3 regions of the Virgibacillus dakarensis genome follow, and region 2 is predicted to be linked to each of the others. Evidence: riboswitches for the same ligand, from Rfam matches in the RefSeq annotation. Region 2 holds a riboswitch; each other region holds the start of a gene.

Evidence for each region. A riboswitch is a leader RNA that binds a small molecule or an ion and turns the genes downstream of it on or off. The one in region 2 is predicted to bind S-adenosylmethionine.
Region 1: it holds a riboswitch for S-adenosylmethionine, as region 2 does, so the genes downstream of both, CZ382_RS21200 (methionine ABC transporter ATP-binding protein) here and CZ382_RS18030 (5-methyltetrahydropteroyltriglutamate--homocysteine S-methyltransferase) in region 2, are expected to answer to the same signal.
Region 3: it holds a riboswitch for S-adenosylmethionine, as region 2 does, so the genes downstream of both, CZ382_RS01915 (homocysteine S-methyltransferase family protein) here and CZ382_RS18030 (5-methyltetrahydropteroyltriglutamate--homocysteine S-methyltransferase) in region 2, are expected to answer to the same signal.

The regions. Positions count from the first base shown of each region.
Region 1 covers NZ_LT732554.1:2,436,197-2,447,126, reverse strand. The annotation lists gene sufU (Fe-S cluster assembly sulfur transfer protein SufU) at 1-251, opposite strand, end outside; gene CZ382_RS21225 (cysteine desulfurase) at 241-1,461, opposite strand; gene sufD (Fe-S cluster assembly protein SufD) at 1,461-2,768, opposite strand; gene sufC (Fe-S cluster assembly ATPase SufC) at 2,786-3,571, opposite strand; gene CZ382_RS24040 (hypothetical protein) at 4,198-4,338, opposite strand; gene CZ382_RS21210 (MetQ/NlpA family ABC transporter substrate-binding protein) at 4,579-5,409, opposite strand; gene CZ382_RS21205 (methionine ABC transporter permease) at 5,425-6,093, opposite strand; gene CZ382_RS21200 (methionine ABC transporter ATP-binding protein) at 6,083-7,111, opposite strand; SAM riboswitch class I at 7,310-7,415, opposite strand; gene CZ382_RS21195 (thioredoxin family protein) at 7,502-7,819, opposite strand; gene CZ382_RS21190 (toprim domain-containing protein) at 7,830-8,183, opposite strand; gene gcvH (glycine cleavage system protein GcvH) at 8,315-8,698, opposite strand; gene CZ382_RS21180 (arsenate reductase family protein) at 8,775-9,131, opposite strand; gene CZ382_RS21175 (Uma2 family endonuclease) at 9,373-9,975, shown strand; gene CZ382_RS21170 (acyl-CoA dehydrogenase family protein) at 10,017-10,930, opposite strand, start outside.
Region 2 covers NZ_LT732554.1:1,726,706-1,737,635, forward strand. The annotation lists gene CZ382_RS18015 (energy-coupling factor ABC transporter ATP-binding protein) at 1-735, shown strand, start outside; gene CZ382_RS18020 (energy-coupling factor ABC transporter ATP-binding protein) at 736-1,548, shown strand; gene CZ382_RS18025 (nucleoside hydrolase) at 1,529-2,455, shown strand; SAM riboswitch class I at 2,628-2,725, shown strand; gene CZ382_RS18030 (5-methyltetrahydropteroyltriglutamate--homocysteine S-methyltransferase) at 2,799-3,920, shown strand; gene CZ382_RS18035 (Abi family protein) at 4,404-5,279, shown strand; gene CZ382_RS18040 (BglG family transcription antiterminator) at 5,780-7,744, shown strand; gene CZ382_RS18045 (PTS sugar transporter subunit IIA) at 7,760-8,221, shown strand; gene CZ382_RS18050 (PTS fructose transporter subunit IIB) at 8,237-8,542, shown strand; gene CZ382_RS18055 (PTS fructose transporter subunit IIC) at 8,558-9,571, shown strand; gene CZ382_RS18060 (MalY/PatB family protein) at 9,607-10,797, shown strand.
Region 3 covers NZ_LT732553.1:364,132-375,061, forward strand. The annotation lists gene CZ382_RS01890 (fumarylacetoacetate hydrolase family protein) at 1-618, shown strand, start outside; gene CZ382_RS01895 (MFS transporter) at 671-1,858, opposite strand; gene proB (glutamate 5-kinase) at 2,316-3,419, shown strand; gene CZ382_RS01905 (glutamate-5-semialdehyde dehydrogenase) at 3,416-4,663, shown strand; gene CZ382_RS01910 (cyclase family protein) at 4,946-5,683, opposite strand; gene CZ382_RS01915 (homocysteine S-methyltransferase family protein) at 5,726-6,775, opposite strand; SAM riboswitch class I at 6,866-6,963, opposite strand; gene cysK (cysteine synthase A) at 7,081-7,995, opposite strand; gene CZ382_RS01925 (ABC transporter ATP-binding protein) at 8,486-9,268, shown strand; gene CZ382_RS01930 (ABC transporter permease) at 9,252-10,013, shown strand; gene CZ382_RS01935 (aliphatic sulfonate ABC transporter substrate-binding protein) at 10,050-10,930, shown strand, end outside.

The sequences.
Region 1 (10,930 bases), 710 kb from region 2:
GGCTTTCCTTTGATCGCTTGTGTCATCATCGATGCGGATGACATACTAATGGAGCAACCTTCCCCATCAAACTTAGCGTCCTTAACGATCCCATCCTTCACTTGCAATTGAAGCTGGATACGGTCCCCGCATGTTGGGTTATTCATATCAACGGTTAGTGCATTGCCGTCGACTGTTCCCTTGTTCCGCGGATTTTTATAATGATCCATAATTACTTTTCGGTATAGTGTATCAAGGTTGCTAAAAGACATCACCAAAATACTCCTTCGTTTTCAAAAGTCCATCAACTAAACGATCAATATCTTCCTCGGTGTTGTATAAATAAAAGCTTGCTCTCGCGGTAGCAGTGACATTCAACCATTTCATCAGCGGCTGTGCACAATGGTGTCCAGCTCTTACGGCAATCCCTTCCGCATCAAGTGCCGTCGAAGCATCATGCGGATGGACATCATCCAGATTAAACGTTACGAGTGCTGCCCGTTTTTCCGGTCCATAAATCGTAATACCATCAATTGTCCGCATCTTTTCCATCGCGTAGTCCGCCAGTCTATGCTCGTGAGCTGCAATATTCTCCATACCAACTTCATTTAAAAAGTCAATTGCCGCACCAAGTCCAATCGCACCTGCTATGATTGGGGTACCGCCTTCAAATTTCCAGGGGAGCTCTTTCCAGGTTGAATCATAGAGGTTTACGAAATCGATCATCTCACCGCCAAATTCAACTGGTTCCATTGCTTCCAGATGTTCGCGTTTCCCATATAATACCCCAATACCGGTTGGTCCACACATTTTATGGCCGGAAAAAGCGTAGAAATCACAATCCATGTCCTGTACATCCACTTTTATATGTGGAGCGCCTTGTGCACCATCAACAAGCAATACGGCTCCGTGCTGATGGGCAATTTGCGCAATTTCTTTGACCGGATTAATCGTTCCAAGCACATTTGATACATGCGCGACTGCGACCAGTTTTGTGCTATCGGTAATGGCCTGACGAACATCATCGAGATCAATTGTACCATCTGGTTGTAATGGTAAATAGTTCAATGTTGCACCTGTAGCCTTCGCGGCTTGCTGCCATGGAATAATATTACTATGATGCTCCATCGGGGTAATCAAAATTTCATCCCCGCTTTTCATATTACTACGTGCATAACTATATGCAACTGTATTAATCGATGTTGTTGTCCCACGAGTAAAAATCACTTCCGCTGTACTTGATGCATTAATAAAACGACGTACTTTTTCTCGTGCACCTTCATACTTTTCTGTGGCCCTTGTACCTAAAGTATGAACACCGCGGTGAACATTTGAATTATCTTCCCGGTAATAGGCATCAAGTGCTTCGATAACAGGTAACGGCTTTTGCGATGTTGCCGATGAATCAAGATATACTAAGGGATGTCCGTTCACTTCCTGGTTCAAAATAGGAAACTGTTGCCGTATGGCTTGCACATCCATTAGTAAACCTTCCTTTCAATAACCTGTTTCAGTTGTTCTTTAACCGATGCAATCGGCAGCTGACCAACTACTGGCTCCAGGAAGCCATGAATGATTAATCGTTCCGCTTCAAATTTTGAAATCCCACGGCTCATTAAATAGTACATTTGAATCGGATCAACGCGACCAACCGAAGCCGCATGCCCCGCCATTACATCATCTTCTTCAATCAATAGAATTGGATTTGCGTCTCCACGGGCTTTTTCACTCAGCATCAGGACACGAGATTCCTGTTCCGCATTTGATTTCGATGCCCCGTGCTCAATTCTGCCGATCCCATTAAAAATAGTCGTTGCATTATCTTTCATAACACCATGTTGAAGGATATACCCTTCTGAATTTTTTCCAAAGTGAACAATCTTTGTTGTGAAATTTTGTGTTTGACTGCCGCGTCCTACGGTTACAGCTTTTGCATTGGAATTGGAATTATCGCCAACTAAATGCGTAACATTTTCTGAAACCGAGTTACCGTCATTCATTTGCCCTAATGCCCAATCAATTGATGCATCACGATAGGCAACACCACGACGGTTTACATATGTTGTTGTTCCTTCAGCAAAATTATCAACAGCACCAAATGAGATTTTGGCATTATTTTGGGCAATTACTTCGGTCACTATATTGGCTACGCTTTGTTCTTCATGATTACTGGAGATATAGTTTTCCACATATGTCAATGAGCTGTTATCATCCGCAACAACTAATACATGATTGAACAACGCCACTTCCGGATCTTCCTGCCAAAAAATAGCTTGCAACGGTTTATCCAATTGAACATTTTTCGGTACGTACACGAAAACGCCACCGTTCATTAACGCAGCATGAAGTGCAGTCAAACGATGTTCATCGATTGATACCGCATCTTTCATATAATAACGTTTCACTAAATCCTCATGTTCGTTTAAAGCAGTGAAGATATCAGTGAAAATAACACCTTTTTCCTTCAGATCATCTGTCAGTGCTGCATATGCAACGGTGTGATTACGCTGGATTACCAGATTTTCAGTTTTATTTTCTTTATCAAGAAATTCCTGAATTTCCGCCGGCAGCTCTTCTAGAGAAGAAATTGTAGCGCCTTCTGCTGTATGTTTAAACTTACTGAAATTCCACTTGCCTATTCTCGTTTTATCCGGTTCTGGCATTGGAAGAGCATCAGCTTGTTCCAAAGCTTGAAGGCGTAAATTCCGCATCCATTCTGGTTCATTCCTGTCTTGTGAAAACTTGATTGTATAACCTTGATCGTATGGCAGCTTTGTTTCAACAGTCATATTACCCCTCCTAACCTTTACGCATTTTGCTCAACAGTTTCGTCTTCAATACCCAATTCTTCCTTAATCCAGTCGTACCCTTCAGCTTCTAACCGTTGTGCCAGCTCAGGTCCGCCAGATTTAACAACACGTCCTTGCATCATGACATGGACAACGTCCGGAGTAATATAATTCAGCAAGCGTTGATAGTGCGTAATAATTAAGCAGCCAAAGTTTTCATCACGTAACTTATTGATCCCTTTGGAAACAACTTTCAGTGCGTCAATATCCAGCCCGGAATCGATTTCGTCCAAGATGGCAATTTCTGGTTTGATCATCATTAATTGTAAAATTTCATTACGCTTCTTCTCACCACCGGAAAAGCCTTCGTTTAAATAGCGTTGTGCCATGTTTTTATCAATTTCCAGGTAATCCAGTGTATTATCCATTTCCTTAATAAATTTCATTAATGGAATTTCATCGCCTTCCTCACGACGAGCATTAATCGAGGAGCGCAAGAAGTCAGAAGTTGTCACACCACTGATTTCACTTGGATACTGCATGCCAAGGAACAGACCAGCACGAGCACGTTCGTCAACTTCCATTTCCAACACATCCTGGCCGTCCAAAAGTACACTTCCTTCTGTTACTTCATATTTCGGATGACCCATAATTGCTGATGCCAGGGTGGATTTCCCTGTTCCGTTCGGCCCCATGACCGCATGGAATTCTCCACCCTTTATCGTAAGGTTTACACCTTTTAATATCTCTTTTCCTTCAATAGATACATGAAGATTTTTGATTTCTAGTGTTGATCCTGCCATATCGATACCTCCAATTACTATTATGTGTGTATTCAAATGGAGCAATTTCCATTCTCAATTTATTCTCATTACAATCTTATATCATTTCGAATGTATATTCAACTCTTTTAGGTTGATAAATATCACGTTTTTTCTTGGGATAGTTATAGTTTAACACAAAGTGAAACGTCATTGTCTGTTAGGCAGTTTGGCCATGAACGAGGAAATTACACAACTTGCAATCTAAGGCCATTCACCAATCTCATATTCCAAAAAATGCTGGCAACTTGTATATAAAGTTGCCAGCATTCATTCGTTAAATTTCTATTAGAAAAGAAAATGTATAAACTAAGGCCCAATTCCGTTCGCAACAGTGTAGGCCACGTCCGGCTCCAGCGCCCAGCGACTAGTGGACAACACCCGCCTCCGTACGATAAGTCAACATCGGTTCGGGTAAGAAGGAATGCCGACTAAGAACGGACTTTGCGTCCAACTCACGTCTACCCCTGTTGCAGGGGCATGTTTCCTTTATCTCCTACGGTAGGAATGTTCGGTTAAAACCGCCGCTTTGCGCGGCAACACCGAACCACCCTGCATGGCAGGGCGCAGTCCATACGTCGCTAACCGGGCGCTTCCACCTTTGGTTCTTATTTATGAAAATGACTATCGATTTCCGCGACAATATGCTTGCATTGCTCGTATTCTTGTTGCCTTCTCTTTTCCACAACGATTCGTTTGTCAAGTTTCCTCCCGTATTCCGCATAGCCCATTCCGTGTGACTGCTGCATTGCTTTCTCCATTTCGGGAGTGTAATTCATCCTTATTCCACTGTGGATAGTGAATCATCCTTTCGTTTTATTTACAATCCTAAGATTATCACAAGGACGATTCCCGTGGCAAAGCCGATTTAAACGTCAGTTAACGCATTGAATTGGAAATTAGCCGCTGAACCGAACATAGCCATTTTTCTTCATCATATTTATCTTTTTTCACCTGGATACTGCCAAATACTCAAAATTCCCAATAAATTACTTTTCTCCACCGACCGGAACAACTGCCCCGTCATATTTATCCAACATAAAGTCCTGGATTTCTTTTGAATGCAGCACGTCTACCAATGTATTCAACGCTTCATTATCTTTGTCTTTCGCTTGAACAGCAACAACATTCACATATGGCGATTTTTCATCTTCCAAAATAAGCGTGTCGTCCATTGGATCTAAACCGGCCTGAATGGCATAGTTTGTGTTGATGGCAACGAGAGTATTTTCCTCTGAATTATACAGTTCCGGTAAAATTGCTGCCTCATAATCCGGTGAAAAGGTTAAGTTCTTCGGATTTTCAACAATATCATCAAATGTCGCTTTGTTCGTTTTCACACTATCGTCCAATTTGATCAGACCAGCTTTTTCAAACAAGGCTAATACACGGGGATGATCTGATACGGAATTACTTAAAATGACTTCAGTACCATCTTTCACATTATCCAGACTGGTAATATCTTTGGAGTAAATCCCCATTGGTTCAATGTGGATGCCATCTATATAGTCCAAATCATATCCCGTATCCTTTACTGTTTGCTCCAAATATGGGGTGGTTTGAAAATAGTTGGCATCAAGATCACCATCTGCCAAGGCGTCGTTTGGTAATACATAATCCTGGTATTCCTCAATTTCAAGTGTGATTCCTTTTTCTTTCAGAAGTGGTTTTGCTTCTTCCAAAATTTCTGCATGCGGCACACTGGTTGCCCCAACTTTAATGGTTGTATTTTCATCGTCACCTTTGCTTTCATCAGACCCGCCACATGCTGCTATTACGAGTACCAACGATATAGATACAAATGCTAAAATCTTTTTCATGATGAACTCCCCTTTTTATCTTTTATCTAATTTATTGGAAATAAAGTCGCCAATAAACTGAAAAATAAATACGATTAAAACAATAACGACGGTACAAATAAAGACAATATCAAAATTACGCCGCTGAAATCCAAAGTAATAAGCATAATTCCCTAAACCACCAGCGCCAATGACACCAGCCATTGCTGTATAACCAATCAGTGCAATCGCCGTTACGGTCAGCCCTGAAACCAATGCGGGCATGGATTCAGGAAGTAACACCCGAAAAATAATCGTTCGTGTTTTGGCACCCATTGCTTTCGCCGCTTCCACCACACCTTTATCCACTTCCTTCAAAGCAATTTCCACAAGCCTTCCATAAAATGGGGCTGATCCGATAATCAATGCTGGTAAGGCAGCATTGGGGCCACGAATCGTACCAATTAAAAAGTCGGTAAATGGAAATAACAGTAAAATCAAGATGATAAACGGAATCGCTCGAAATATGTTTACGATTGCTGCGACAACAAGGTTAATTAATTTATTTTGCCAAATCCCACCCTTCGCAGTCAGGTATAATAGCAAACCGAGCAGGATCCCCAAGATTAACGTTCCAACGAGTGAAAGTATCGTCATATAAAACGTTTCATAGATTGCTCCCCAAAGGTCCTCAACATCCAAATTGGGAAATAAATCAGTTAACATCACGGATCACCTCCACTTCAACCGAGGTTTTGGTGATAAAGCCGATTGCCTTGTCCATTTCTTCTGTTTCTCCTTCTATTTGTACAAACAGCGTTCCATAGGCGCCAGCTTGCGTTTGGGTAATTTTTCCCTGTAAAACGTTAATATCAACCTTATATTTCTTCGCCACTTGACTAATCAGTGCCTGGTTTGCCGTTTCCCCGATAAAATGAAGGCGAACAATCTTTCCATGATCATAGGCATTAATCAAGTCCTGTATTCCTTCATTCTCATCCTGTGTACCCATTACCTGCTCAACAAATTTTTTCGTCACTTGCTGCTTTGGCCGTAAAAACACATCCAGCACGTCACCTTGTTCAACGATCTTTCCATTTTCCATTACGGCAACCTGCCGGCAAATTTTACGAATAACGTGCATTTCATGGGTAATTAAAATAATCGTCAGGCCCAGCTTTTTATTAATATCCACCAGCAAATCTAAAATCGCGTTGGTCGTTTCCGGGTCAAGTGCTGAGGTAGCCTCATCGCAAAGCAGCACTTTTGGATTGTTGGCAAGTGCTCTGGCAATCCCGACTCGCTGCTTTTGCCCGCCGCTCAGCTGTGACGGATAGGCATTTTCCCGTTCAGAAAGTCCAACCAAATCGATCAGCTCCCGAACCCGCCTCTCCCGTTCCGCTTTTGGCACTCCAGCAATTTCCAAAGGAAACGCAATATTATCCTTTACTGTCCGCGACCATAGCAAATTAAAATGCTGAAAAATCATCCCAATTTCCTGTCTCGCCAGCCGGAGCTGATTAGAATTCATGGCCGTAATGTCTTGATCATCTATAATAACCCGTCCGCTAGACGGCTCCTCTAACCGGTTAAGCAATCTGACAAACGTACTCTTACCGGCACCACTGTAGCCAATCACACCGAAAATCCCGCCTTCCTTAATTGCAAGTGTTAAGTCATCAACGGCAGTGATTTGCTTTTTATTGGATGTAAAAATTTTGCTTAATCCTTCAATTGAAATCACGAATAATCCTCCTTAGCAATAACTCGGCATCCGCCTTGCATTTTCAGAGGTCGGAAGCCAGAGGTCGGATTGGAAGAAATCGGCGAATTGCTGATTTCATTATCAAAACCTCTTACATATCTCTTATTATGCCCATTGAAACCAAAAACGCCTTTCTGCAAGAGAACAGAAAGACGTATCTATAAAAAGTCTCACGTCCCCTCATCTGTCAAAGGATTACTTTGCAGGAATTGGCACCTTTCAAATACACCTGAAGGTTGCCGCGGGTTCATAGGGCCAGTCCCTCCACCGCTCAAGATAAGAGATAAGTCGTATTTAATTTAAAAATGATAAGTAAAATACTAGCACTTACCGAAACACGTGTCAATGCAAAAAGTAATAGTCCGCTAATTATGAATTATTAGCGAACAACTCCGGTTTATATTTCAGCAAATAACTGTAAATGTTCCCGATCGAACGGAACGCATAAACGCTTTCTTTGATTTCCCCATCTTGTTTTATCAGCAGACATGGCACACTTTCGATTTTGTTATCTTGCATAAAATCGGGATGCAGTGCAGCATTCATTTCATAAAAAATGTCCTCATGATGCACCGCTTCAATTTTGTCCAGCATCGATCTTGCCAATGCACATGTACCGCAAAACGGGGTGTAAATATATAGTAAATAATGATCTCCAGTCAATGTTTCGTCTGTAATCTGTTGCAAAACTATCACCCTACACCAAAAATATCGGATTGACCGCGATTCGTTTGCTTACTAATACGGTTGCAAGGATTTGTTCAGGCGTCGTTGCTACTTCCCGATATTCACTGTTTACGTAAATATGCTCTGCATGGGGGAGCTCCCGTGCTAATTGTTTACGCAGCTTTATCCCTGATTCATCCTCATCAACTAAAATGAAGACATCCTTATTATCCAAATCATACGTATACAAAAGCTCATCAAACCGTTCCACACCGAGCGTGCCATTCGTACAAATTATTTCAACATCCTCCGTGATTACTTTTTTGATTTGCTTTTTATCGGTTAACCCCTCAACAATAATGACTTTGTCTGATTCATGTGTCATGATCCCACAGCACTCCTTACCAAATCAAGCAAAAAGCTGCTTACAACTATAATATGATGCGAATAAGGCTGACTCTACACCTTTTAATTGGAGTGCAAAGTCAGCCTCGAATGCGTTCTAATTTTATCTGATTAATCTTCCTGAATAACCTCTTCGTATTTTTCAGCAGATAACAATTCGTCTATTTCCGATTCATCAGAAGGCTCAACCACAACCATCCATGCTTTCTCATATGGCGATTCGTTTACTAGTTCAGGGCTGTCCTCTAATTCTTCATTTACTTCAACGACTTTACCACTGATTGGGGCATACAGTTCAGATACAGTCTTAACAGATTCAACACTTCCAAAAGGCTCATCCGCTTCGATTTCGTCTCCTTCTTCCGGCAGCTCAACAAATACAATATCGCCTAACTCATCTTGTGCAAAATCAGTAATTCCGATTCGTACTTTGCCATCTTCTTGTTTTACCCATTCATGTTCTTCTGAATATAATAAGTCCTTTGGTAAGCTCATTAAAATCCCTCCATTAATTCATAGCAATTTTACTATACTAGGTAACCCGGTTTATTTCTAGTATTTCACCTTACATTTACAGCCATTCTTCTTCAAAGGTTTCTTCTTTAAATCCAACCGTTACCTTTTGTCCATTTGTAACAATCGGCCGCTTGATCAGCATACCATCTGACGCCAGGATTTCCGCCATTTCTTCAGTACTGGCATCTTTAATTATTTCCTTAATATTCCCTTCCCGATACTTCTTGCCACTTGTGTTGAAAAATTTCTTAGCAGGTAAACCGCTTTTCTCGATCAAATCCAGCAACTCGTTTTTTGTCGGCGGGTTGTCCACAATATGTATGCTCGTATAGGTGATGTTTTGATCGTCCAACCATTTTTTCGCCTTTTTGCATGTACCGCAATTTGGATACCAGTAGAATGTTAACGCCATATACTTTACATCCCTCCCCTGCCCATGTAATTAATTTCATCTATTATAGCAGATTTGTATGGGAATGGTCGAAGAAATTGCAGATTAAGAATCCAATTTTATTCACCGATGGTATAATGATGAAAAGAAGTACTGTTTGAAATCGAAAGCAATACACGTTGACGATTCTATTTTCATAGTAACAAATAAAAAACCATGATATACTATAAAAAATAGCGCCATAAAGGGAAAGGTGTTCGGGATGGGAGAAAAATACGGTGGCAAAACAAGTAAAGATAATGACATGATCAAAGAAAGCAATCTGACATATGATGATTACGCTTCAATCGACGACGGGAACCGATATGAACTGGTAAATGGACAATTAGAATTGATGAGTCCTGCGCCAGCCGTTACCCACCAATTGATTAGTCATCAAATGCAAAAGATAATCACACACAGCTGCGAATCGGATTATTTTATTTTATATGCACCTGTTGATGTCATTCTCTCTTCCAAGGAGGTTCGTCAGCCAGATCTTGTTCTATTACACAGAAGCCGTATCGATATTTTACGTAACCGCGGGATTGAAGGTGCACCAGACCTTGTTGTCGAAATTCTGTCACCTTCGACATTAAAGCGTGATAAAATTGATAAACTTAAAACTTACGCACGGTATAAAATCCCGGAATACTGGATCGTGGAACCTGCAAGCGGAATGTTAGAACAATATACGCTTCAAGACGAACAATATACTATATTTAATGTTTTTCAACATAATGATAATGTATCTTCTCCAAACGTCTCATGTATTTCCTTCACTATGGAAGAAATTATGAATAATATTCCCGATATTAAGAATTAACAAAAGCCCTAGTTACCAACGTAACTAGGGCCTTTGATTTTTTATACAAAATATTTTTCTTCTTCAATAATACCCGCCGCAATCTCGCGTTTTTTCGCAATAACATTTGTTGGTGTGTGGCGTGTAAGTTTGCGTAATGACGAAAGCATCATACGCAATGTATCGCCTTCTTCAACAGCGATCAGCGTTTCTTTTGCATCCGCTTCAATTCGGTTAAATGCTTCCTGAACATAAACTTGTGTATAAAGCAGTTTTTGTTTATTCTTTTCTTCACCCGATTTGTTAATAGCTTTTTCGGTCCGAAGAATAGCAGATTCCATGTTATACACTTCATTAACCATATCGGCAAGGTTTACGAGGATTTCTTGTTCATTCTCCAGCTTCTGCATATACTTTTGTGCTGCGAGTCCGGCACCAAGCAAAACGATTTTCTTAGCATTTTTCAAGAGATGTTTTTCTTGTGCTAACGTTTCATCACCGACTTCTTCCGGCATCATCATCATGAGCTCTTCCTGCAGGCCTTGTGCTTTTTGCAGTAATGGCAATTCCCCTTTCATTGCTTTTTTCAGCAATGTTCCAGGCACGATTAAACGATTGATTTCGTTTGTTCCTTCAAATATCCGGTTGATCCGTGAATCACGGTACATACGGGCAACCTCATATTCTTCCATAAAACCATACCCGCCATGAAGCTGTACGGCTTCATCAGTGACATAATCGAGACATTCCGTAGCAGCGTATTTATTCATCGAGCACTCGATTTGGTATTCGGCAATCGCTTTGGCTATTTCACGTCCATCTTTTAATTGCTTATCTGTTAAAGCTCCCATCCGCTGTTCGAACAATCCGACTGTGCGGTAAACGGCACTTTCATTTGCATACGTCCGTGCTGCCATTGTAGCCAATTTTTCCTGCGTAAGGCTAAAGCTTGAAATGGATCTGCCAAATTGCTTAC
Region 2 (10,930 bases):
GAGTCAGGAAAAACAACAATCTGCAATATCATCAGGGGCTTTATTCCGGGGCTGTACAAAGGTCAATTAACAGGCGAGGTAACGATCAAAGAGAAACATATTAATGACTATAACATCGGTGACCTTGCAACCATTATCGGTTATTCATTTCAAAATCCTTTCACCCAATTATCTGGGGTAAAAGATAATGTTTATGAGGAGCTTGCCTATGGTATGGAGAATATAGGCATCCCGCGCAATCGGATGATAAAAAAGGTTGATGAACTTGTAGAAATGTTTCAGCTAGATGATTTGGCTGATAAAAATCCGTTTGAATTATCAGGCGGTCAAAAACAAAGGGTGGCCATAGCGTCAATGATTGCATTGGATCCAGAAATTATTATTTTAGATGAGCCAACCTCACAACTTGATCCCAAAAGCAGTGAAGATATTTTTAAAATCCTTCATCTGTTAAAAGACCAAGGCAAGACCATTTTGCTTGTGGAGCATAAGGTGGATTTATTAGCGGAGTATTGTGATGAAACATTATTAATGAATAAAGGGGAGCTTGTTATGACAGGTCCCGTAAAGGAAATTTTGTCTAATCCGATGGTATTGCAGTACGGCGGACAGCTGCCGCAAGTCGCATTATATTATATAAAAAAAGCGAAGGATACGAATATGAAAACAACAAATCTGATACCATTAACAGTCAAGGAAGTCTATGAAGGCTTGCAAAAGGATGGTGAGGTATAAGTGGCTTTTTTATCTTTGAAAAATGTTTCGTACGCCTATCCGAACGGCTATGAAGCTGTCCAAGATGTTAATCTTGATTTCGAATTAGGGGAATCTGTTGCCATTATCGGGCAGAATGGTGCGGGGAAGACGACAACAGTAAAACTAATGAATAGGTTGTTAACACCAACAAAAGGTGACGTGTTAGTGGATGGTGTCTCTACTAAGGGAAGAACAACTGCGGCGATTTCCCGAATGGTTGGTTACGTGTTTCAAAATCCTGACGACCAGATTTTTCAGGACACGATTTATAAAGAGATTGCATATGGCCCGAAAAATCAGAAATTGGGGGCTAGTGAAGTTGAAGAAAGGATAAAAGATGCTGCTGACATTTGCGGATTAACCGAGTCATTGCAGGAACATCCTTATAATTTACCTTATTCAAAGAGGAAGTTTATAACCATTGCTGCGGTATTGGCAATGGATCCGAATGTGATTATTCTCGATGAACCTACTGCTGGACAAGACAGGGAATCACTTAAACGTTTAGGCAATATTATTAACTATTTATCGGAAAATCATAAAACAGTGATTACAATTACACATGATATGGAATTTGTTGTGCGCGAATTTAAACGGGTGATTGTTTTTGCTGCTAAACAAAAACGAAGAGATGCATCACCCAAGGAAATATTTTGGGATGAAAAACTGCTGGAATTCAGTGATTTAAAACAACCTTACATTTGCCAGCTTGCTGCTATTCTAGGGTATAAAGATGTATTAACGATTGAGGACTTATTGGAAAGGGAGAAAAATGAAAAACATTCTAATTGATTGTGATCCAGGACACGATGATGCATTAGCTATATTAACAGCTATTGCTAATGCTGAGAAAATAAATATTTTAGGAATTACTACTATAGGCGGTAACCAAACATTAGAAAAGGTCACTGCAAATGCAAAGAATATATTGGAGTTTGTGAATTCGGATATTCCGTTAGCAACAGGACAATCAGGTCCTTTGACAAAAGAGTTACGAATTGCACCAGAAGCTCATGGTGATAGTGGAATGGATGGCCCTTACTTTAATGGAGAAGATTATCCAATCTCTTCAAAGAATGCTATTACATTTATGTATGAAAAAATTATGAAGTGCGATCAAAAGGTGATTCTAGTTGGGTTAGGTCCATTGACAAATATAGCGTTATTAATCAAAGTATTTCCAGAGTTGCAGGAAAAAATAGAATACATTAGCATTATGGGCGGAGGACTTAACCATGGCAATGTAACACCTCTTTCTGAATTTAATACGTATGTAGATCCTGAGGGGGCACAAATTGTTTTCCATTCTGGCATTCCCGTGGTTATGTCTGGTTTGGATGTTACGGAGAAGGCGGAAATAACAGTAAAGGAAATTGATTCACTAAAAGATAAAGGTAGGGTTAGTCATTTAGCTTACGAACTGCTACATTTTTACAACAAATCCGGAAGACAATTTGGCTTTATACACAGTCCTATTCATGATTTATGTGCAGTTGCTTATATAGTAAACCCAGAAATGTTTTCTGGTACTTCTTATTATGTCGATGTTGTGACAGATGGGAAAGCAAGAGGTTTAACTTTTGCTGATAAAAGGTTAGTGACTGATAAAGGTAAAAACACGCTAGTATTAGAAGGTGTTGATCGGGAAATGTTTGTATGTTTATTGTTAGATGCATTGGAGTTGTTGGATGGAGAGTAGGTTGTGAGAAAATGTGGTGGGCATTTAGATAAATCATGCTTGTCTTACCATTGGAAATCATGTATCATGTGACCCCAGCATATATAGCGGAAGTGCTGTTTGAAAAATTAAATTCTTTCCCTTGACTAAATCCTATTATAAAGCTAAAATTAGACAACAACTACATATTCATTTCTTATCCAGAGAGGTGGAGGGACTGGCCCATTGAAGCCTCAGCAACGGACATTTGTACTGTGCTAATTCCAGAAGCGTAAAGCTTGAAGATAAGAAGAGCTGCCTATGAATTCTCAACCTCTTCTTATTTAGGAAGGGGTTATTTATATTTTAAAAGGAGTTGGAAGAAATGACGAAAATAGCGACAAAAGCACCGTTCCGAGCAGATGTTGTTGGAAGTTTTCTACGTCCTCAGGTACTTAAGGAAGCAAGGGATAACTATCAACAGGGAAAGATTTCTAGGGAAGATTTACGTTCAATAGAAGATGTAGAAATTGCTAAGCTAGTAGAGAAACAGAAGGAAGCAGGTCTCCAGGCAGTTACGGATGGGGAATTCCGGAGAAAATATTGGCATGCCGATTTCATTGGAGGCATTGAAGGAATTCGTACATTTGAAGTGGAGGTACCTGGTTTCTTTCAAGGAGAAATGAAAACTTTAACATCCTATACCGTAGAATCTGCATTAAGATTCCCTAAAGATCACCCATTTTTGGAAGACTTCCGTTATTTAAAGAGCATTGCAGGAGAACACTTAGCCAAAATAACGATTCCCGGTCCCAACATGATTTTCCATTCCGGTGTTGTGAGTAGCCAACCGTATCTGGATAATCCATCATACCCGACACTTGCAGCTGTGGCAAAAGATATTGCGAAGGTGTATCAAGATGCAATTCAAGCCTTTTATAATGCAGGCTGTCGTTATTTACAATTCGATGATACAAGCTGGGGAGCTTTTCTAGGTCAGAAATTCCGTGAGAAAATCGAAGCAAACGGGTGGAATATTCATGAGTTAATGAAAATGTTTGCCGACATAACGATTGAGGCGCTCGCCAACAAACCAGAAGATATGGTTATCACACTCCATGTTTGCCGAGGCAATTTCAAATCTTCGTGGTTATATGAAGGGGATTATGAAGCAATTTCCAAGCAATTATTTTCACGTGTTCCGGTAGACGCTTTCTTTTTGGAATTTGACGATGAACGTTCCGGTGATTTCACACCGCTCCGATATATTCAACATCAAAAGGTTGTTTTAGGGTTGATTACTTCTAAAGCAGCGGAATTGGAAGATCCGGAAAAGATAAAAGAGCGGGTGGCCCAAGCGACGGAATATGTCGATCTTGATCAGCTTTGCCTCAGTCCCCAATGTGGATTTGCTTCGACTGAAGAGGGAAATCTTATTACGGAAGAGGAGCAGTGGGCGAAGGTACGTCATGTTGTGGAACTTGCACGTGAAATTTGGGATGTATAATTTTGAGCTATGGTGTCAGACCCCACTACTTTTGCTGAGTAGTGGGGTCTGTTGAATTTGAAGAGAAAAAGGTTGAGCTAGATGATGCTGTACAGTGAGAGTGGGAAGAAATGACTAGTTTATGGAATTGTTGTATTTAGTCTAACTGTAGAACGTTTCTAGAACATATCTCACCTCATCATATGTAAAGGTATGGTATAAAGTTTATAGCTCGCGGCGAATTAAGTTCAATTGGCCTTTTTCTACTCGACTAACTGGGAATTTAGTTGAGTAAGTTGCGGATGACGTTTTTCCAATTAAACGTTGTTAGGCCTTATTCATTCAAGCAGTAAAACCATGAAAAACCAGTCAATGTAAAGAATAAATTGGTTAGCGCCCATTGACATTAACCCGTATATAAGCTATATTAAAGCTAACAGAACCCACCACGCCTCTGACTTAAGCGGACCACGGTGGGTCTTTTGACTTTTAGGGGGAAATTAGATGGAAAAAGATAGCCCTATAAAAATGCCCACTACATTTTCCGAACAAATTGAATTATTAAAGTCGAGGAATCTGAATATTGAGGATGCTGAATTTGCAGAAAGGGCCTTAAAGCGAATTAATTATTATAGACTATCCGCATATATGCTAACCCTTAAAACAGATAATGAGTTTATTGAAGGGGCAACCTTTAAGCAATTATTAACGATATATGAGGTAGATCGCAAATTAAGACAATTATTAATGGAGACTTTGGAGAATATTGAAATTGCATTCAGAACACATATTGCTTATCTGATAGCTCATAAATACGGTACACTTGGCTATGAAAATCAAGCAAATTTCTTAGATGAAACTTGGCATGCCCAGTTTCTTTCTGAACTTGAAAGAGCTTTTGCTGCAAGAAGAAAAAGTGAATTATTCATCGAACATCACTACCACAAATACTCTGGTAAATTTCCAATTTGGGTAGCAACAGAAGTCACTTCTTTTGGCACGCTATCGAAGTTATATAAGAACTTGAAAGTAAATGATAAAAAAGAAATCGCCAAAACCTATTATAACGTACCATATACATATATTGAAAGTTGGCTACGAACCTTATCAAATGTTAGAAATGCATGTGCCCACTTTGGTAGGTTATATAATAAGGATCTTACTTTTAGACCAATGCTATTTAATAATGAAAAGAAGCTCATAAGTAATAAAAAGGTCTTTGCTGCAATTTATGTTGCAAAAAGATTACTGACAAAACAGGAGGTTGATCGTTTACTAACAGCACTAGAAGCCTTAATCGATGAGTACGAAGAACAAATAGATCTATCTTGCCTCGGTTTTAAAAGTAACTGGAAGCAGTTGCTCAGAGGCCGGAAGTGATAGTATGAATGGTGGTACATTCAGCTATGATATCGCAAGGAGAAAATTCGACGTTTATGCTCGTTACGTAAGCGTCAAATAATCCCCATCTAATAATTTTACAGGTGGGGATTATTTGACGCTTACATTTAAAAAGTTGTTTATAGTCAGTATAAATCCTATTTACATCACATTCATCTGCTTTCCCCTGGGTTCCTTCTTGTTTTAAATCAGAAACAGCAATAATTCTAGCCTTCTAATTATTGCGGCATCAGCCAATATGTGTACTGGGCAAAGGTAAGAAATCAGAACGAGGAGCTCCTTAACAAATCCATTTACCTCCTTTACCCAGTATGATTTTATATATATGAATCAAAAATATAATCCTTCGCTTCCTATCTCCGTTTTTAAAAGTACTCAGCAAAAATTTCCGGACAAGTCATTTCCTCTACCTAGGGGAAAAACTCTCCCTGTGAAACTTTCGACCCATTAATTAAAATTAACGTAAGGGGGTATAAAAATTGTCTTTATATTTATCCGACAGAATGGAAGAAATTATTAAAATACTCTCTTCAACAAATGGTTTCACCACAAGCAGGAAAATTGCTGAAAAACTGGGGGTGACATCAAGAACAATACGAGAAGATATCAAGATAATTAATGGCAAAATAAATGGTTTCCAAACAAAAATCATATCCAAAAAAAGTAAAGGCTATAAAATTATTGCCGAGTCCCACGAACAGCTCTTTGAATTGCTGCATGAGGTTGATTCAGAAAATCTTCTGTTCGATGTCAATTCCGTCACACCTGAGGATAGGGTGCGATTTATTATGAAAAAGCTTTTATATTCCAATGAAAGCATAAAGATAGAATCATTTATGGAAGAATTATATGTAAGCGATTCAACAATTAAAAATGATCTTATAAAAGTGAAAGAAGTTTTAAAGAAATACAACATCAAAATTGTTAAAGACAACAATGGAATGCGAGCTAAAGGAAATGAGGTAAATAAACGATTTTGCATTTCTGATTACTTCATCTATAGTGAGGAAATCGACAATCGTTTAATCATTAAACTTGTCAATAGTTTTGGCTATCATTTCTCTGATGATGATATCAATAGAGTAAAAGAAATCATTCTTCAAGAATTAAGCGAAAATGATATCGAAATCACAGATGATACATTAAACAAAATCGCTATCCATATAATCATTGCCATTGGAAGGATTAAAAGCGGCCAACCTGTCAGCACCCTCAGCAACATGAATTATCTTAAAAATGAAAGTGAGTACGGAATAGCAAAAAAGATTAACAAATCGATTGAATCCTTGTACAAAATTGCGTTTCCTGAGCAGGAAACAGCCTATACCACCCTGCATTTAGTTGGTAATCGACTAGGTCAAAAAGGAAAAACTCCGGTGCCTGATATAAAGTTGTTTTTAGGCGACGATATCTTCCAATTATCGGTGGATATCATTGAACAAACCAGAATTGGCTTGAAAGGAGTGAATATCAGCGAGGATGAGGAACTGATTTACAGTCTCGGTTTACATCTGAAGCAATTGGTAACGAGACTTACTTTTAATATGAATATCAGGAACCCGTTGGTTGACGAAATAAAAATCAAATATCCCCTGGCTTTTGAAACAGGAGTCATTGCAGCCCACTGTGTAGAGAAAGAAACAGGTTTTCGTGTGAATGAGAATGAAATCGGTTTTTTAGCTTTGCATTTTGGCGCGGCGATTGAAAGGCAACGGTTAAAGCCAACATCCAAGAAAAAGATCGCATTGGTATGTGCCTCAGGTATGGCAACATCGGAACTGCTGCTGACGAAGTTATCTCATGCTTTGGATAACAGCTATAACCTTATCGGCGCTTATGCCCTGCATCAGCTGGAGGAACTTTTAAAACAAAATCCCGATCTTATTCTGACGACTGTAACAATTGAAAAAGAACTCGATATACCTGTTGTTCATGTTCCCTCCATTTTAGATGACAACGATGTATCAGCAATCCAAAGGTCCTTGGAAAAAGTCCATGATAATAAGAAAATCATTAGTCAGTTTTTCAGTAAAGAATTATTTTTTCCAGGTTTAAAAATGAAGACAAAAGAGGAAACACTGGCATTTCTGACGAGAGCAATGATACAGCAGGGGTATATAGACTCAAGAATCGAAAAGTCCATCATGGAACGTGAGCGGATCGCTTCAACCTCTATTGGAAACATGGTTGCGATTCCACATCCGTTGAATACGGTCTCCAACCAATCTTTCATATGTACAGCAATATTGGATAGGCCATTAAAATGGTCTGACAATGAAGAGGTTGAATTGGTCATGATCATCCTGTTGGAAAAAAGATTGCAGGAAAAGTTTCAAGAGATTTTCGCATCATTGTATGAGATTATCCAGTCATCCGAAAATGTCCAGAGCTTGTGCAAGAAAAGAAATTTTGATGAATTTCTGGAATTCATTGACTCAATTTAGTAAGGAGAATCATCTATGAATTATTCAGAATTAATAAATGAACATCTGATTGACCTAAATGTTAAGGCGAAAACTAAAGAAGATGCATTAAGAGAAGTTGCTAATATCGCTTTTAATGCCGGCCGTGTGGAAAGTGCAGAAGCCTATTTGAATGGAATGATGGAAAGAGAAAACACATCAACAACCGGATTCGGTGGAAGGATTGCGATTCCGCATGCCAAAATTGATGAAGTTATCAAACCTACCATCAGTGTAGTAAAGCTAGAAGAAGCCGTAGATTGGCAGGCAATGGATGATAGGCCTGTACAGTTATTGATTGCATTGGCTGTCCCGACGAAGCAGGAAGGAACCGTTCATCTGCAATTATTGGCAAAGTTATCTGAGAACCTCATGGAAGATGAATTCACAGGTGCCTTACTGTCAGCTGATACAGAAAATGAAATATATCAAACAATCACTAGTATTTTCAACGAATAAAGGAGAGATTGAATCATGAACATTATAGCAGTAACAGCATGCCCAGCTGGAGTGGCTCATACGTATATGGCCAAAAAAGGATTAGAAAAAGCGGCTAAGAAATTTGGACATAAAATCAAAGTAGAAACCCAAGGATCAATGGGAATTGAAAATGAAATCAAAACGAAAGATCTGGAAAAAGCCGATTTAGTCATTTTAGCAGTCGATACAAAAATTGAAAAAGCAAACAGGTTTGATAATAAAACTATACACGAAGTTCCCGTTGCAGCAGCAGTCAAAAATGCGGCAAAGGTAATTGAGGACGCGGTAGCTAAACTATAAGATATTGGAGTGAAAATGATGTGGAACGAAGCAAAAAAACATCTGATGACAGGCGTTTCTTACATGATTCCTATCGTCGTTGCAGGTGGTATATTACTTTCACTGGGAGTAATCATTGGCGAAGAAACTTCGGTAGGTGAACAATTCGTTAACTATGGGGTATGGACTTTAGGGTTGATGGTCCCCATGATCGCCGGTTATATTTCCTATTCCATTGCTGATAGACCAGGTATCGCCGTTGGTTTAGCAAGTGGTGTATTTGCAGCTGAACTGGGTACTGGCTATATTGGTGGTATTTTAGTCGGTTTCTTTGCAGGCTGGATCACGAACCTATTAAAAAAAATACCGATGCATCCAAATATTGCCGTTATCAAACCTATCATGGTCATACCTGTACTCGGTATTGGAGCATCCGCCATTTTCATGTGGCTGATATCCATACCATTAGCACCAGCAATGACAGGTCTGGAAAATTGGCTGAATTCCTTAGACGGCAATAATCTGTTAATCTTAGGATTCATTATTGGTGCCATGATGGCATTCGATATGGGTGGTCCAGTAAATAAAATAGCTTTGGCATTCTGTTATGCTACACTTTCTGAAGGAATCTACGCCCCGATGGCAGCATGCTGGATTGGTATTATGGCAGCGCCACTGGGATTATCTTTAGCAACACTGATTTTCCCTAAAAAATTCTCTAAATCAGAGAAGGGTAACGCGATTCCAGCAGCATTAATGGGCTCATTGGGAATTACGGAAGGGGCTATTCCCTATGCTGTCGCTACACCATTAAAAGTCATTCCAGTCATTACAATCGGGTCCGGAATTGGCGGAGGCCTTGCATTAATGTTGGGGGCAGAATCCCCAATCCCTGCTGCAATCGGAATCTGGGGTTTGCCATTTGTTAACGGTCCATTTATGCTGTTAATCGGACTTCTTGTCGCTGTCGTTATTATTGCAATTACAGTTGGATTTTTACGTAAAGAGAGTGACGTAGATGATTCAGAAGATGCGGAATTATCATTTTAATAAATAAAACCCATCATTCCAAGGGAGGTGTTTCCTTGCGTATAAATTTTGATAAAGTAATTAATAGAAAAGAAACTTATTGCACGCAGTGGGATTTTACCGAAGACCGCTTTGGCAAAAGTGATGTTCTCCCATTTTCCATATCGGATATGGATTTCCAAAGCCCGCCAGAAATATTACGAGCAATTGCCGAGCATGTGAAACACGGAATATTTGGGTATACGAGATGGAATCATGATGCATATAAGTCAGCCATTGCACATTGGTACAAATCACGTTTTTCAACGGATATATCCGATGAGTGGATTGTTTACAGTCCGAGTGTCATTTATTCCATTTCTACGTTAATCGTAATTTTAACAAACGAAACAGACCAGGTCATTTTACAGACTCCCGGCTACGATGCCTTTTTCAAACAGCTATCCGCATCGGGCAGAGAAATGGTCCAAAACCCATTGATCTATAAAAATAGTTCTTATTCAATCGATTTTGATTTATTGGAAAGGCAGTTATCCAACCCAAAAGCGAAAATTCTGCTTTTCTGCAACCCGCATAATCCGACTGGTAGGGTATGGAGTCATCGGGAATTACAAAATATCGTGGATTTGTGTGAGAAGCATCATGTAAAAATCATTTCTGATGATATTCATATGGATATTGTCTATCAAAACCACAGATATACACCGATTACGGACATAACTGGCAATCCGGATAATGTATTTATCTGCACATCTGCTAGTAAAACATTTAATACACCAAGTTTGGGCGGTTCCTATGCATTCATTCCTGATGAAAAGGTGAGAGATCAGTTTTTGGCAATTATGAAGCAACGGGATGGCTTATCAAGTGCAACGATATTTGGAGTACTTTCCATTATTGAAGGGTACAATCATGCTGCCTATTGGGTAGATGAACTAGTTGCTTACTTATATGACAATATGAAGCTTGTATCTTCTTTCATACAGGAAGAGCTTCCGAATATGACATTTAAGATTCCAGAGTCTACTTATCTTGCTTGGATTGATTGCTCTAAACTGCATCCATCGGACGATGAAATTCAGGATTTTTTGGTGAATATCGGTAATGTGGGCATTATGTCAGGCGGTGTTTATCATGTAAGCGAGGGGAAATTCCTGCGCATGAATCTTGGCTGTCCACGAGATAAATTGGTGGATGGATTGGAAAGATTGAAGAAATCTGTTCAGAAAATAGAATTGTTGCTTTAATTATAGTTTGATCAAAATACCCCAAATCAACATTTACTAGGGAGAAAACGGGAATTTTGCCTTCTTGTCATCAGGCTTTTATGGTTTTCTGCCTTAAGCAAGACTTGATGGCAGTTCCCTTTTTTTTCCATCA
Region 3 (10,930 bases), on a different contig from region 2:
GTTGGCAAGAACTATGCGGAGCATGCGACGGAAATGAAAAGTGAAATTCCTGACAATCCCGTGCTTTTTGCAAAATTCAGTAATGCCTTGATTGGACCGGAGGATGCGATTGAAAAGTCATCTTCGACAAGCAAGCTGGATTATGAAGCAGAATTAGCGGTGATTATCGGGAAGGAAGCATCACAGGTGAAAAGGGAAGAGGCGCTTAATTACATCGCTGGGTTCACAATTGGCAATGATATATCCGCTCGTGACTTACAAAAAAGAACTCCACAGTGGCTGCAGGGAAAAACATTGGATCACAGCACACCTATTGGGCCATGGGTCGTTACAATAGATGAAGTCAGTAATCCAGGTAATTTAGCGATCCGCTCGTTTGTGAATGGAGAAAAACGCCAGGATTCCAATACAAAGCATTTAATTTTCGATGTCCCTTACCTAATTGAATTCATTTCTAATTTAATCACATTAAAACCAGGGGATATCATTTTAACCGGAACACCAAATGGCGTAGGCTTCGCGATGGATCCACCACAGTTCCTCCAAGATGGGGATGTTGTTACCTTGGAAATTGAAGGGATAGGAAGGATGGAGAATAAGGTTATCGCGGGAAATTGAATAGGAACAAAAACTTGCAGCGTAACGTTTCTGTAATGTTTCAAATACATCATCAGCCATTTACTGGTAAGAATAGGGTTTTATCCTCAACCTTATGCGTGATGATGGTAAGGATGGCACCAAATGTGATCATCCCGGCAGCGATTAGGGTGATCATCATAAAGCTCACCCCTGTATTTAGGAAGAAGGATCCAAGTGTTGCTCCAACTGAATTGGCTAAATTAAAAACAGATGCAGCAATCGTTCCGGATAATGTCGGAGCTTCTGTTCCGGCAAGAATAATTTTTGAATTGAGAATCGGTGTTGTGCCGAACGTCCCTGCACCAAACAAAAAACACATAACAAAGGCGAGTGCCGGAATCTGAATTAAAAAGGTAAACAGTGCTAACACAGAAGCTAAAATGATGAGTACCAAAATAAGTCTTTCTGTTAATAGAGCAGGACTGATTTTACCAGAGATAAAATTGCCTATAACAGCGCCGGTTCCGAAGCACAAGAATCCAATCGTAATACCTTTAACCCCAAAGCCGGAAAATTCATGAAGCATCGGCTCGATGAATGTGTAAGCCGTGAAGACGCCAGAAAATCCAAAAATAATAATCGCAATCACGAACAATACATTCTTATTTTTGAAAATCCGCAGCTCTTCCCGTAATTTTGGTATTACTTCGGGTTTCAGATTAGGTGTAACCAAGATAAGACCGATTAAGGCAATTATGCCAAGTGATGCAATAAACCAGAATACGTACCGCCATAAAAACATGCCTCCAATATAGGAACCAAAAGGAACTCCGAGCATCACGGCAATGGTGAGCCCGCCTTGGACAGCAGCGATTGCGCTAGGACGTTTTTCTGGTTTCGATATATTAACAGCAATAGACATGCTAAGACCAAAGAACGGCGCATGCATGATCGCTGAAAATAGCCTGGACAATAACAATACTTCAAAATTTGGAGCAGTTGCTGCAATGATATTACTAATAATAAATAGGCTCATGAAGCCAACGAGTAAAGGTTTAGCTGAGATTTTAATTGTAATCATGCTTAAGATGGGACCAAAGATCGCAACACTGATTGCGTAAACACTTAAAAGTAATCCTGTTGTGGAAACAGCAACATTCAGATCAGCGGCAAATTGTGTAAGCAAGCCGGTTACGACATATTCGGTCATCCCAATTGCAAATGTCGAAATCATAAAAACAGCTAAAACAGTTTTTCTAGATGCTTGTAAACGTGTCATGATGCCACCCCTTTGCTGTGAATAGTAAACACAAAGGAATATGGTAAAACAATTTCAGGCAAATGTCTATGGTTGAAGGGAATTTTTTTATTAAGATATTTATAATTCTTGGAAATTGTTCAATGAGGATTTCAATACCTTATTGACATTCCCTGGTTTCATTTGCATAATATGATTAATATAATAAACGAACGTTAACGAAGGATTAGTATGTGAACCTTGATGTATCAGAGAGCGGGATTTAGAAGCTGGAAGATGCCGCAACAGCCAAGTCACAGAACCTGCCTTCAGAGTCCCATCTTAAACATGGGCGCCGGCTCCGGCGTTACAGGAGAAAGTGGAATGTGCATACATTCAATATTGGTGGTACCGCGGAAGCGTGAGCTCTTTCGTCCTTTAATAAAGGATGAGAGGGCTCTTTTATATCTGAAAAAATGGTAAGCAGGAGCAATGGAAAATGAAAAAACGAATCGTTGTAAAAATCGGCAGCAGTTCATTAACAAATGATAAAGGAGAAATTGATCAAGAGAAATTTACTGACCATGTCAATGCACTTGCTGCACTTCGTCAAGCAGGACATGAAGTGATTTTAGTATCATCTGGAGCAGTAGCGGCAGGTTTTATCAAATTAGGCTATTCCTCAAGACCGGTCACAATTAAAGGAAAACAAGCGGCGGCAGCGGTTGGGCAAAGTTTATTAATTCAGGCTTACATCGATAAATTAAGCGCATTTCATCTTATTCCGGCCCAGATTCTCTTAACCAGAAGTGACTTCTCCAGCCGGGACCGCTATCGAAATGCATTTGCAACTATTGAAGAGCTGCTGGAGCGAGGAATATTACCGATCATTAATGAAAATGACACGGTAGCGGTTGAAGAGTTGACTTTTGGCGATAATGATATGCTTTCTGCTCTTGTCAGCGGGTTTATTCATGCGGACCAGTTAATGATCTTAACGGATATTAATGGTCTTTATAATGTAAACCCTCGAACAAATCCATTTGCGAAAAGGGTTGACTTTTTGGAAAATATTCCAGATGACATGATTGCCGGTTTTGATAATACTGGTTCAAAAGTTGGAACAGGTGGCATGAAGTCTAAGCTACAGGCAGCTAAAACAGCAATTTCCCTTGGTGTCCCGGTATTCATCGGCCGTGGAAAGGGGGGTAATAAGCTACTTGATATATTACATGGTAAAGGGGATGGTACGTATATTTCCGATTATAACACAAGAACCATTAATACCAAGAAGCAATGGATCGCGCTGCATTCAGAGGCGTTAGGAAAAATATACGTGGATCATGGGGCAGAAGAGGCGGTCTTATTTCATGGAAAAAGTCTATTGCCCGCGGGTATTTTTAAAGTAACCGGAACATTTCAAAAAGGAGATGTGGTTAAGGTATATGGTTCAAGAGGTTTGTTGGGGAAGGGGGAGGTAAGCTGTTCCTCTGAAGTGTTAAAAAAGGTAATTGATGGAGCAGGATCTGATGTACCATTTGTCGAGGTTATTCATCGAAATGGCTGGGTAAAAGCACAAAAAATAGGAGGGGAAACATCGTGACGGAGGTAAAACGAAAAGGCAAAGCTGCTAAAGAAGCAAGCTTTGTATTAACAGGAGTGACCACAGAGGAAAAAAATACAGCACTGCGTCTAATTGCGGAGCAAATGCTGGCAGACAAACATACGATTCTTAATGAAAATGAAAAGGATATTAACGAAGGAAAACAAAATGGACTTCCTGAGGCAGTGCTTGATAGGATTATGCTGAACGAAGATCGAATTCATAACATGGCACAGGCGATTTACCAGTTGGTTCAGGAGAAAGATCCGATCGGTGAAATACTGGAAACGATTGAAAAAGAAAATGACTTACAACTGCAAAAAAGAAGGGTTCCGATTGGTGTTATCGGGATGATTTACGAAGCACGTCCTAACGTGACAATGGATGCCGCAACACTTACCCTGAAAACGGGAAATGCAGTAATTCTAAGAGGAAGTTCTTCCGCCAAGTTTTCCAATCGGGCACTCGTTCAGTCCATCCATTTGGCACTGGAAAAAAGTGCGTTGCCCATTGCTGCCGTTCAATTAATCGAGGATACAAGCAGAGAGATGGCAAAAGAGTTGTTCCATTTACATGATTATTTGGATGTCTTGATTCCTAGAGGCGGAAAAAATTTAATCGAGACAGTCGTTCGTGAATCTAGTGTTCCGGTCATTGAAACTGGTGCAGGCAATTGCCACATTTTTATCGATGAAACAGCCAAGCAGCAAATGGCGGAGGAAATTGTATTAAATGCGAAATTACAGCGACCATCTGTTTGTAATGCAGTGGAATCGCTTTTGCTGCATGAGAAGTGGTTTAAGCGGTATGGAACCGAGCTTTTGCAGAAACTTCATGAAAAGAATGTGGAAATTTACGGGGACGATTGGATCTGTTCCGTATTTCCTCATGCCAAGGCAGCTACGGAAGAAGACTGGTACAAGGAATACCTAGGCTTATCTGTTAGTGTTAAACAGGTTAAGACATGTGAAGAGGCGATCCAGCATGTAAACAAATATGGCACAAAACATTCCGAGGCAATTATCACAGAAAATGCCCAACACGCTAGTCGATTCTTACAAAACGTTGATGCGGCAGCTGTCTATCACAATGCGTCTACCAGATTCACAGACGGATCCGAGTTCGGTTACGGAGCAGAAATCGGCATCAGTACACAGAAGCTGCACGCCAGAGGACCTATGGGGTTACATGCATTAACATCAAGCAAATTTTTCATCTATGGCAATGGGCAAGTTCGTGCTTAAAGAATAGATGGCAGACCTGAAAACTTAGTTGTATAAAACAACAGAAGAAAAATGAGGATTTTTGGTTTAGATTTCTATCGACCCAGGAGCTAAGAATATCAACTCGAAAGCAAGAAGTACAGACCAGGGAGTGAGAATATCAACCCGAATGCGGAATACAAACTTGTATTTCAAATGAATACTACTCTCCATAAAAAACCGGCCTTCTTATTAAGAAAGCCGGTTTTGAATGGAAAATGTCTTAAATTGTTATCATATCCTCACACGAATAATCAGATCTTCCTAAGGTAAAATCGCAAACGAACGTACCGGAAATCCCGATGCCTTTTTTGCCTTTGGCACGATATTAATAATGATGGAACCTGTTGCAGGCACTTTATCTAAATTGGTTAATAGCTCTACCTGATAGGTGTCCTGGTCAAGTACATAATATTCCGCTAAGAGGGATCCATTTTTTTGAAAATCAATAGCAGCATCAGTGTCAAAAGTTTCATGACCAACCGCTTTGATCTTTCTTTCTTCGTATAAAAATTGCAAAGCTTCCAATGACCATCCGGGAGCATGATTATTGCCATCAGCATCTTTATTGTCGAACGCTTCCTGATCAGGCCAGCGCTTGCTCCAGTCCGTCCGCAATGCGACAAATGAACCCGGTTCGATTTCTCCGTATTCCGCTTCAAACGCTACTACATCCTCAACCGTTAACGTATAGTCATGATTCTCCGCTGCCTCTCTGGATTTATCGATCACAATGAGCGGTAGAAAGAATTCCTTTAAATCCAGCTCATCTAAATATCTAGTGTTGCGGACAAAGTGAATTGGCGCATCAAGATGTGTGCCATATTGCCCGGGAAATGTGAACCGTTGGGCAAAAAATCCGTCATCGTGATCGAATAATGTTTCAAATTTAGCCGCTTCAAATGCGGAAAAGTGTGGCGATTCCGGGTCAAAAGCATGTGTCAGGTCAACCCACTCTTTTTCTTTAATAAGTTGAACAGCTTTCAGTAATTCGTTTGTCAAAAAGATCACCCCATGTTTGCTTCGTAAAATTTGAACATCCTATTAGGCCTTTAAGCGATAGTCCAAATTATGCTGTTTCAATGTTTTGTCTTTTCCAAACAAGAAATGCTTCTCCATGTCCGGCGAGTATTTGGAATTAACGGTTTCAACACCAACAGCTTCTGCTACGGCACGCAGCATTGCTGGGGATGCCCCACAGCATAGGCCAATGTAATTAAGGCCAATACCCTTTGCCTCTTTTGCCCATGTCGCCAACTCATAGCGATTATGATAAAGCGGATCTAGCGCGGTCGGAAAAGTCGTTTCTAACGGTAAATGACAACTGCATCCGCCATCAGGCAAGTTGAAAAACGTTGGGTGCTCTTCTGATGTTCGATAAGGGATCGGTAAACCGGCAATATAGCCATTGACATGCTCCCGTATTTTAGCAAGATATGGCTGCATCGTATCAGGCCCACGGAAACAATTCATCCCGACAACGAGCGCCCCTTTTGCGGAAAGGAATTTGCATGCTTCTTCTACCGTGTAGCCATCTCTTAAAATATTCTCGCCCATCAGTCCAAACGTAATGACAGCCGGTAATCCTTGTTTCGTAATTTCCTCCAAGGCGATTAACGCTTCTTCATAGTAATAAAATGTTTCCCCGTTAACATAGTCAACTCCTTCTTCCTTGCACCATTGCACCATTTCTGCAAAAATGCCCCGAACCCGTTCCTTTGATGCCGGATCTTCCGGATCAAACAGATTAGTGTTGGAAATGTTGCCGGCAACCAATGCTTCTTCAACCGGATGCTCCTTGGCAACCTCTTTCGCTAAACGGATTGCGTTTCTATTTAATGGTTCGAGCAATTCTTCTTTACCGATAATGCGCATCTTTTCCCGATGCGCGTTATATGTAAAAGCCAATACAACATCGGAACCCGCATTCATGTAATCCCTGTATGCTTGTTTAAGCGCTTCAGGATTATCCAATGCTACTTCGGGAACAAAGGAACCAGCTTGTAAATACCCCCTTCGTTCCAATTCAAATAAATAGCCTTCCCCTGCAATGACGGTTCCATCACGTAGACGTTCTTCCAAATTTCGCTTCATTTTTATTCCTCCCTGTTTAGTTGGTTTTTACCAATAACAAAAACCCTCTTCTGTCAGTAAGAAGAGGGTTCGTTATTACATCAACAGCTCTTCTTATCTTCAAGCCTAACGCTTCTGGAATTAGCACAGTACAAATGTCTGTTGCTGAGGCTTCAACGGGCCAGTCCCTCCACCTCTCTGGATAAGAAAATTCATATTTAATTAAAAACTTAATCCATACTATATCGGGGAAACGAACGAATGTCAAGAGAAATATCGAAAATTTATAACAGCACCGATAATTCATTGGTTAGTTGTCATAGACTTTAAATCAAATCCATACTCAAATAACGTTCCCCGCTGTCCGGTGCCATACAGAGTACTTGCTTCCCGGTTCCTAAACGTTTGGCAACCTCAATTGCCGCATAAACGGCTGCTGCCCCGGATAACCCGATAAAGAGTCCCTCCACCCGTGGAAGTTTTTTGTAGATGTTAACTGCATCGTCGTCTTCTATTTGCATAATTTCATCATAAATGCTGGTATTAAGTATTTCGGGGATAAATCCCGGACTTGTTCCAACTAATTTATGTTTGCCTGGTTCTCCTCCTGAAAGTACAGGTGATCCTTTTGGTTCGGCAACGGTGATGGCTAACCCTGGAATTTTTTCTTTCAAAACCTCGCCTGTACCAGTAATCGTTCCACCTGTTCCGGCTGTACAAACAAAAGCATCCAATTTCCTATCCATTTGTTGATATATCTCTAGTGCTGTTGTTGTCCGGTGAATATCCGGGTTTGCCTCGTTTTCGAATTGCTGTGGGATAAAGCTGTCAGGAATTTCTTTTTGTAGTTCCTGTGCTTTTTTAATTGCGCCAGGCATTTTTTCATCTGCAGGGGTCAGGACAACCTTAGCTCCATAGGCTTTTAAGATATTTCTTCTTTCCAAAGTGCTATTATCCGGCATGACCATGATGGCTTTGTATCCTTTTGCTGCAGCATTCATCGCCAGACCAATCCCGGTATTGCCGCTGGTTGGTTCAATAATTGTATCCCCAGGCTTAATTAACCCCATGTCTTCGGCAACTTTGATCATGCTATAGGCTGCACGGTCCTTCACACTTTTGCTCGGGTTAAACGATTCTAATTTGATGAAAACATCTGCAGCTCCTTCAGGGACGAGTTTGGTTAATTTGACAACAGGTGTTTCGCCAATCAGTTCTGTCATGTTTTGCGCAACTTTCATATAAAACAGCTCCCTGTGTACATATATTTTTACATAATAATTCCTAGTGGTTTACTATATGATAACAAATTTCATCCCGATATTCATAACCTTTTGTCTCCTTTTTATAAGTAAAGTATAATTTTTAGCGATATTAATTCATGATCAAGAGTGGCCATGTCCAGCTCCAGCGCCCAGCGGCTAGTGGACAACACCCGCCTCCGTACGATAAGTCAACATCGGTAAAAGGGGAAGTTCGGTTAAAACCGCGACGTCCTGTCGCAACACCGAACTGACCTACGTCCTGTAGGCCTCAGCTCACCGTGTTTCCTTTATCTCCTTCGGTTCAGTCCAGCACATACGCCACTAAACGGGCGCTTGCGCTTTTCTTATCTAAAAATATTTAGGCTATTAGGCATTTACCTATTGGAAAAAGATGAATATCGTGCTAAAATACATTTTAATTCATATTAATTGGATAGGAATTATTATCTATAAGGGGCTGCATTCAATGGATTTGAAGATAGATGCATTATCAAAGCAATTTGAAAATAAGCTAAACCCCCCATTGTTAGTTTTGGACAATATTAATCTAACAATAAAAGCAGGGGAGTTCGTTTCTTTATTAGGACCATCCGGATGTGGAAAATCAACACTGTTATCAATGGTTGCCGGTTTACAGAAGCCTTCGTCGGGATCTGTTTATTTGGGAGAAGAGGAAATACGTAAACCGGGTCCCGATAGAGGGGTAGTTTTTCAGGAATCTGCCTTGTTCCCTTGGATGAATGTAAGGGAAAATGTTATGTTCCCGCTACGGAAAAAAATGGCCAAAAAAGAGCAGTTAAGCGTTGCCGATAAATATTTGCAAATGGTGCAGCTCAGTAAGTTTCCGGAACATTATCCGCATGAACTTTCCGGGGGCATGCAACAGCGTGTATCGATTGCAAGAGTACTTGCGATGAATCCGGAATTGTTATTAATGGATGAACCGTTTGGCGCATTGGATGAACAAACAAGAAGCATTTTGCAGGACGAAATAGAAAAGATTTGGCTGGACACGAAAAAAACCGTCATTTTTGTGACACATAGTATTCGGGAGGCGATTAAATTATCTGATCGAATTATCATCATGGGCGCCAGACCAGGAACAATTATTTCGGATTTTAATGTAAACCTCGGCAGGCCGCGATTACAAGCAGATATGGCAAAATTAGAGGAAAAGGTAATGGCTGTTTTAAAATCAGAAATAGACAAAGTAATGCAGGAGGAGCTCAGTTATGCCGGTAGTCATTAAAAGAATCATGTTTTTCGTCTTTCTTCTTTTAGTCTGGCAAGGAATTGTATTATTAGGTGTCTGGCCAGAGTCAATGATACCCAGCCCTTTTTCGGTTGTAAACGAACTGTATTTAGGCTTCAAGGATATGACACTTGTCTACGATATTACGGCAAGTTTCCGGCATTTGTTCATCGGTCTTTTTCTTGCTATTTTGATCGGAACAGGGCTTGGGGTCTTACTGGCAAAAGTGAAAACAGCCGATGAGACGCTTGGAACAATGATTCTGGCACTCCAAAGTGTTCCAAGTATTGTCTGGGTTCCATTAGCCATTATCTGGTTTGGGTTTGGAGAAACATCGATCATATTTGTCGTTGTTATTGGTGGAACGTTTGTCATGACGATGAACATACGGACTGGAGTAAAAAATGTTTCGCCAATTTATTTGAAAGCTGCTAAAACAATGGGGTCAAAAGGATTGGATTTATTTTTCAAAGTGGTCATTCCGGCCGCTGTTCCACATGCCGTAACCGGTGTACGTCTGGCGTGGGCCTTTAGCTGGCGTGCTTTAATGGCTGCCGAGCTTTTAAGTACAGGTCCGGGGTTAGGATATACACTTTCCTATGCATCCGACTTTAATAACATGAGTCTCGTCATTGGAATTATTATGATCATTGGTGTAATTGGTTCTATTGTCGATCAGCTTGTCTTTCACCGGATCGAAAATAAGGTATTAAGACGTTGGGGTTTGGAAGAAGCAGCATAATAACAGATCAAAAATGAATAGTGGAGAGGGGTTTTGATGGTGAAAAAAGGGTTTGTATATTTCATGATGGGTGTATTACTCATTTTAAGTGCGTGCGGAGGGGGCTCTAACGCTTCCAGTTCATCCGGTGACAAGCAAAAGGTCGTCATTGGCTATTTCCCTAACTTGAATCATGCGCCAGCAATGATTGCAAAAGAAAAGCAGATGTACGAAAATCAACTGGGTGATGATGTCGAGGTAGAATATCGGACATTTCCCGATGGATCCGCATTTATGACGGCACTTGCAACAGGAGAAATACAGGGCGGTCTTGTTGGTCCAGGACCTGCAATGAATAATTTCATTTCCGGTGTAGATGTTACGGTTGTTGCATCATCATCAACCGGCGGAACAGTTATTGTATCCCGCGAAGACAGTGGTATTAAAACAGTGGAAGATATAAAAGGGAAAACGTTTATTTCTCCCCGTGTTGGCTGTACACATGATGTTCAATTTGAAACCTACATGAAAAAATTAGGGATTACCTCTGATAGAACTGGTGGAACCATGAAGCATGTAACCGGGAAGCCGGCCCAATATACAACGATGTTTGAGAAGGGTGATGTTGATGTGGCCACTGCCCCGGAACCATGGGCATCTGTTTTAGAAGCCGAGGTGGGTGCGAACGTTGTCGTTGATTCAGATGAAATCTCATTTGGCAAGACATTACCTGCAGCAGTGTTCGTTACCAGCTCCGACATGATTAAAAACGATCCGGAACTTATCCAGAACCTGATTGATGCGCATAAGGAATCAGTTGAGTTCATTAATGAAAATCCAGAAGAAGCGATTGATATCACAATTAAAAGTATTGATGAAATAACAGGTCAAAAACTGGATCATGATGTAATGGAAAGTGCGTGGGCGCGAACAGATTT